DNA from 2 places in the Alteromonas sp. ABE4_545 genome. Region 2 is predicted to be linked to the other one. Evidence: predicted binding sites of a transcription regulator. Region 2 holds the regulator's gene; the other holds the start of a gene.
The links. The regulator sigma-54, encoded in region 2, starts transcription at its own class of promoters, with help from an activator protein. The targets are predictions, from matches to a motif close to GTTGGCACGNNNNTNGNNT.

Region 1 (3,384 bases), on a different contig from region 2:
TCAGTCAGTTCGTTTACTGACTGCCCACTTACAAGATCCGAGTAAAGAGCCGGAATGGGAACAGGTAGCGGGTATGTTGGAGCGCGAAACACTAGTGATGTATATGGGAATGAAACGCTTGCCTTTAATTGTGTCAAGATTACAATCTCAAGGTGTTGCGAACACTCTGCCTGTTGCTGTTGTAGAAAACGCGTGTTGTGAAAATCAGCGTGTTTTTACCGCCACACTATCGACAATCGTTGATAACCTAGCCAACACCAATATTACAGGGCCGGCGCTATTAATGTTCGGTCATGTTATTGATTCCAGGCAGCAGGTTTCGCTTGAATTACTTCAGGAAGCCAAGCATGTCTCAAGCGTTCAGCCAATATATTAATTTAATCGGCAAAGGAAAAAAAAGCGGTAAGTGTCTCACGCGTGAACAAGCGTATGAATCCATGAAAATGGTGCTGGCGGGAGAAGTAACAGGTGAACAGCGCGGTGCATTTTTAATGCTGCTGCGAACCCGAGAAGAAACGCCGGATGAAATCACTGGGTTTACCGATGCGTGTCGTGAGTCTTTGGTTAAAGAAACACGTGAATTACATGCGCAGTTAGACATTGGCTGTTATGCCGGTAAGCGCAGGCAGCAACCTTGGTATTTGCTTGCGGTCGCGGCTTTGGTGCAACAAGGCGTGAAGGTATGCCTTCACGGTGCCCATGAAACGGGGTCCCAGCGTTTATATGCAAGCCATGTTCTACCTGATTTGGGGTTGCCATTAGCCGAGTCGGTAACAGGCGCGGCGAAACAGTTGGAACAAAGTGGCGCGACTTATTTAGACTTGGGGCAATTTCACCCTCAACTCAATGAGATTATTCAACTGCGCGCGCAATTTGGGCTGCGTTCTTGTGCGAACACCCTGGCTCGCTTACTCAACCCGTCGCATGCTCCCTTTAGTGTACAAGGGGTACATCACGTGCATTTGGATGAAAAACACCATCACGTGAACGAGAATTATAAGCAGATCAGCGCGCTGTGTTTTCGTGGAGATGGCGGCGACCCTGAAGTTAACCAAGAAAGTAAAACCGAATTGTTTATTTGTCGACAAGGGCAGGGCGAAGTGGTGACACTTCCTGAACAGGAAGGCTGGGCTTTCAAAGACAAAGAAATGGATGTCAATGACATGTTGGCAGTGTGGCAGCAGGATACCAATCACCATTATGGCGAACAGGCTGTACTTGGCACACTCGCCGCTTACTTAATTTTGCTAGAGCAGGTGTCGGTTGAGCAGGCCTACGTTAGAGCGAATGAGGTTTGGCAAGCGAGAGCGCGTAATCAGCTCCCTTTTCATTCTGCCTAGGTGATTCATAAAGGTGCAGTAATGCATTTTTATGGTGCTTCAATAGAATGGGGTATCGTCTTATTTTTTGTTAACTTGCTGATTTATATATGAAATAAAAGTTGGCACTGTAGGTGCTAACTATAAAGCAATATTGACCTCCTCCAGAGGGCAATACCTACAATAAGAACGAAAAAATATTGAATGGTCCTTGTTTGCGCGAACAAGGCATTCGCAAGCGCAATGAAGCCCGCGAGTATTGGTGTTATGCCACTACTTGTGGGTTTTTTTTTGAGTTTTTTTCAGTAACAGGATACAAGCATGAGTGCGGATAAGTTTAATTTGATGTCGTTCACCGGCAAAATGAAAATCCTTCATTTATCGTGGATGGTCTTCTTTGTCACCTTTGTGGTGTGGTTCAATATGGCACCTTTAAAGCAAGCCATTGTTGGTGACATGGGCTTGTCGATCAGTGAGTGGAAAACGCTGTTGATCCTCAACGTTGCACTCACCATTCCAGCCCGAGTAATTATCGGCGCGTTAACCGATAAATTTGGCCCACATCGGGTTTATTCAGCATTACTGTTAATCTGTTCTGTGCCTTGTTTTGCGTTTGCATTGGCCGACAACTTTGTGCAAATGGCCATAGCGCGTTTTGCTTTGGGCTTCATTGGTGCAGGGTTTGTTGTTGGTATTCGTATGGTGAGCGAATGGTTTCCACCCAAAGAGCTGGGCACTGCTGAAGGCGTGTACGGCGGTTGGGGTAACTTTGGCTCTGCAGCCGCTGCATTTACTTTACCCACACTTGCTATCGTATTCGGTGGTGATGACGGCTGGCGCTACGCTGTAGGGATAACCGGTGTATTGTGTTTGATTTTTAGCGTGGTGTACTACTCCAATGTAACAGACACCCCCAAGGGATCGACCTATTTTCGCCCTAAAAATTTAGGCGGAATGGAAGTAACAAGTAAAGGTGACTTCCTGTTTTTGTTAGTGATGAAAACCCCGATGTATCTAGCGTTAGCATTACTCACGTGGAAGTTGTCTCCTGCTGGTGTGTCTATGTTGAGTGATGGTGTCGCAACTACCTTATATATTGCGCTCGCGGCTTTGTATGCCTTTGATGCGTATTCAACCTTTAAAGTGAATAAAGGGTTATTTGAAAAAGAAGTACCTGAAATTCACCGCTACTCATTTAAGCAAGTGGCTGTACTGAATATTTTGTATTTCGCCACATTTGGCTCTGAATTAGCGGTTGTATCTATGCTGCCGGCATTTTTTGCTGAAACCTTTGAGTTAAGTATGGCAACAGCAGGTTTACTTGCTGGTATGTATGCTTTCATGAATCTGATGTCTCGCCCTGGTGGTGGTTTAATCTCAGATCGCTTTGGTCGTAAGAAAACCCTCCTTATTTTAACGGCTGGTTTGGCGCTGGGGTATTTTTCATTGAGTTTAATCGATGCGAGTTGGCCTATTTGGCTAGCAGTGTTAGCGGTAATGGCGTGTTCTTTCTTTGTTCAATCGGGAGAAGGGGCGGTATTTGCTGTTGTGCCGTTAATTAAACGTCGTCTGACTGGCCAAATTGCCGGTATGACTGGGGCCTATGGTAATGTGGGCGCGGTGACATACCTCACTATCTATTCTATTGTCGATACGTCTACGTTTTTCCTTGTGATCAGTGGTACCGCAGTGCTGGGTTTTGTCGCCTTATTGTTTATGCGAGAGCCAAGTGGTCAAATGGCAGAAGTGAAAGAGGACGGTTCGGTACAACTTATCGACGTTGCGTAACGGCTTAAGCTTCTATTACTATCAACGCCAGACCTATGTCTGGCGTTGTTCGATCAGGTAATCTCAAAATAGCGAGGTGGTAGCAACTGTGGCAAGTTTACATGTGTCTTTTGGCGGCTATAGCACAGCGGGACAAAAAGCTGAAAACCAAGATGCGTTTGCCGCATGGCACGGGCAAGGAGCAGGGTTACGAAATAAAGGGGTGGTGATTACCATCGCAGACGGTGTGTCTGCTTGCAGCCGAGCAAAAGAAGCGGCCAACCTCGCTGCTACTACT
Region 2 (3,384 bases):
TAAAGCTGATCGCGTAGAAGTGGTTAAAGGTGAAAATTCAGATGAAGGTTTTGAGGTCATTGTTGCTACTGGGAATCCGGCGAGCTATCAGCAGGATCTGGACAATGGTGAAACCGTATTTGCCAGCGCTAACGAGATCCGCTATGAAGTGGCCAACCGCATATTGACTATGGCTGGCGACGCCAAACTGGATCGCGACACCATTAAAATGACCAGTAATAATATTGTTTTCGACTTAATTAAAGAGCAAGTTCGCGCCGCAGACAGTGAAGGGGTTGAAACCGTACTAAGCCCAGAGTCATTTAACCAGTTGAAAGAAAAGGAACCGGAGCAGTAATGGCAACATTAACCGCGACCCATCTCGCCAAATCTTATAAATCTCGCCAAGTTGTGCGCGATGTAAGTTTGGAAGTATCAACCGGACAAATTGTTGGCTTGCTCGGCCCCAACGGTGCGGGTAAAACCACCACCTTTTATATGATTGTCGGTCTTGTTCCTTTAGACAAAGGGAACATTACCATCGACCAGCATTCACTCACGCATCAACCGATGCATGAGCGCGCTCGACAAGGTATTGGCTATTTACCTCAGGAAGCGTCTATATTTCGTAAACTCACCGTGTATGAAAACATCATGGCGATTTTACAAACACGCAAAGCGCTGACAAAAGCCCAGCGTGAAAGCGAAGCTGATTCACTACTTGATGAATTTAACATCAACCATATACGTAATAGTACAGGGATGAGTTTATCAGGGGGCGAACGCCGCCGAGTAGAAATAGCACGGGCACTTGCCGCCGATCCCAAATTTATTTTGTTGGACGAACCATTTGCTGGTGTTGATCCTATATCGGTTAATGATATAAAGAAGATAATCCAACACTTGCGTGATCGAGACATCGGAATTTTGATTACCGATCATAACGTTAGAGAGACGCTGGATGTATGCGAAAAAGCTTACATCGTGAGCCACGGAGAGTTAATTGCACAGGGTACTGCCGAAGACGTTTTGAGTAATCAAAAAGTGAAGGATGTATACCTAGGTGAGCAATTCAGGCTATAGTTAGGGTATCAAAGGAATATTTGTCTAACCAGCTACTACAGGTTAAAGCGTATTAAGATAAGAAGTAGATGAAGCCATCTTTACAACTCAAATTCAGCCAACAGTTAACGATGACGCCGCAGCTCCAGCAGGCGATCAAGCTGTTGCAGCTTTCCACTCTAGACCTCCAGCAGGAAATTCAGGAAGCGCTGGACGCTAACCCATTACTTGAAGTTGAAGAGGGTAGCGATTTCGACAACCTAGAGAAAAGTAACTTAGACAAGCTTACTGAGGGTGAGTCGACGACGGTGTCTTCTTCAGACAGTATTGAAAGTGGTGATGCGCTAGAAAAAAACGAACTGCCCGACGAACTGCCTATCGACAGTACATGGGATGAATACTATTCGGCCTCATCAGCGCCCGCATCGTCGTCTTCAAGCAGTGACGATGAACACGTTTATCAAGGCGAAACAACAGACGATATTCAAGCGCACTTATTGTGGCAAATGCGTCTCACGCCATTCAGCGACCTCGACCGCGCTATTGCCATTGCCATCATTGATTCCATTGACGAATCTGGTTATCTCACTTCGCCTATCGAAGATATTCTCAACAGCATAAATGAAGACGAAGACCTAGAAGAGCCTGTCGAGCTTGATGAAGTGGAATGCGTGCTTAAACGCATTCAGATGTTTGACCCAATCGGTTCTGGCTCGCGCTCACCTCAAGAGTGCTTGATGGTGCAATTGAAGCAATTCTCGCCCGACACGCCTTGGCTTGCCGAAGCCAAAATGCTGATTCAAGAGTACACTGACTTACTTGGCAGCAAAGATTATCGAACCTTAATGCGTAAAACGCGTCTGAAAGAAGACGAGTTACGCGAAGCTATGCGACTGCTCCAGAGCTTAAACCCTCGCCCGGGCAGTGCGTTAGTGACAAAAGAACCCGAATACGTGATTCCTGACGTATCGGTAGCGAAAAAGAACGGCCGTTGGAGTGTTGAATTAAACCCCGACAGCCTGCCAAAACTGAATGTGAATCAGCAATACGCAGCCATGAGTCGAAACTCGAAAAGCAGCAGTGATTCCCAATTCATTCGTTCTCATATGCAAGAAGCCAAATGGTTTATAAAAAGTTTGGAGTCGCGCAACGAGACATTGTTAAAAGTAGCGAACTGTATCGTACAACAACAGTTAGGTTTCTTTGAACATGGGCCAGAAATGATGAAGCCTATGGTACTGAACGACGTAGCTGAAATGGTGGACATGCACGAATCTACGATATCGCGTGTTACCACGCAGAAGTACATGCACACACCTAGAGGTATTTTTGAACTGAAATACTTCTTCTCTAGCCATGTTGCCACTGAATCGGGTGGTGAATGCTCTTCAACGGCTATTCGTGCATTGATCAAAAAATTGGTGGCGGCTGAAAAGCCAGCTAAACCGCTCAGCGACAGCAAGATTGCTCAATTGTTGGCCGACCAAGGCATTAAAGTAGCCCGGCGGACAATAGCAAAATACCGGGAATCGTTATCGATTCCACCGTCTAACCAACGCAAGAGCTTAATTTAATTAAGCTGCAAACCAAAAGGAAGACGACTATGCAAATAAACCTTACTGGTCATCATATTGAGATCACAGATTCTTTGCGTACTTATGTCGATACCAAGTTCAGCAAACTTGAGCGTCATTTTGATCATATTTCTAACGTGCACGTGATATTAAATGTTGAGAAACTCAACCAAAAAGCCGAAGCCACGATGCATTTGAGTGGAGCAGAAGTATTTGCTTCATCTGAAAACACCGATATGTATGCTGCGATCGATAGCATGGTCGATAAACTCGACCGTCAAGTGATCAAGCATAAAGAAAAGCTTAAAAAACACTAATTAAGACAGCATGGATATTAAAGCCATTGTTAGCCTGAACCGCACCGAGTGTGCGGTTCAGTGCAATAGTAAAAAAAGAATTCTCGAAATCATTAGCGATATCGCCGAAAAAACGACCCCAAATGTCGACAAAGTAGACGTACTCACGGCCTTATTAGCACGTGAAAAAATGGGTAGTACAGGTATTGGTAATGGTATTGCGCTCCCTCATGGTCGGCTTCCTGGCTTGGACAGAGTCATTGCCATTATTGTCACCAGCGAACCTCCCATCCAGTTCGATGCTATCGATAATAAACCCGTCGATATCTTTTTTAGTTTACTGGTTCCTGAAGAACAAACCGAAGGCCACTTACAAACCTTGGCCACAATTGCCGGTAAACTGAGCGATAAAGACACCGTAAAAGCCATTAGAAACGCCACTAACGGCGATGATATTCTTACCGCACTAGGCG

Region 1: ACXAH6_RS06680 (NarK family nitrate/nitrite MFS transporter) is a predicted target of sigma-54. The motif match lies at 1,441-1,459, and genes of this name have one in related genera.

Annotation. Positions count from the first base shown of each region.
Region 1 is NZ_JBSWYY010000005.1:67,894-71,277, reverse strand. It holds gene cobA (uroporphyrinogen-III C-methyltransferase) at 1-376, shown strand, start outside; gene ACXAH6_RS06685 (glycosyl transferase family protein) at 348-1,340, shown strand; gene ACXAH6_RS06680 (NarK family nitrate/nitrite MFS transporter) at 1,641-3,107, shown strand; gene ACXAH6_RS06675 (bifunctional protein-serine/threonine kinase/phosphatase) at 3,196-3,384, shown strand, end outside.
Region 2 is NZ_JBSWYY010000006.1:60,292-63,675, reverse strand. It holds gene lptA (lipopolysaccharide transport periplasmic protein LptA) at 1-337, shown strand, start outside; gene lptB (LPS export ABC transporter ATP-binding protein) at 337-1,062, shown strand; gene ACXAH6_RS07890 (RNA polymerase factor sigma-54) at 1,131-2,615, shown strand; gene hpf (ribosome hibernation promoting factor) at 2,645-2,932, shown strand; gene ptsN (PTS IIA-like nitrogen regulatory protein PtsN) at 2,943-3,384, shown strand, end outside.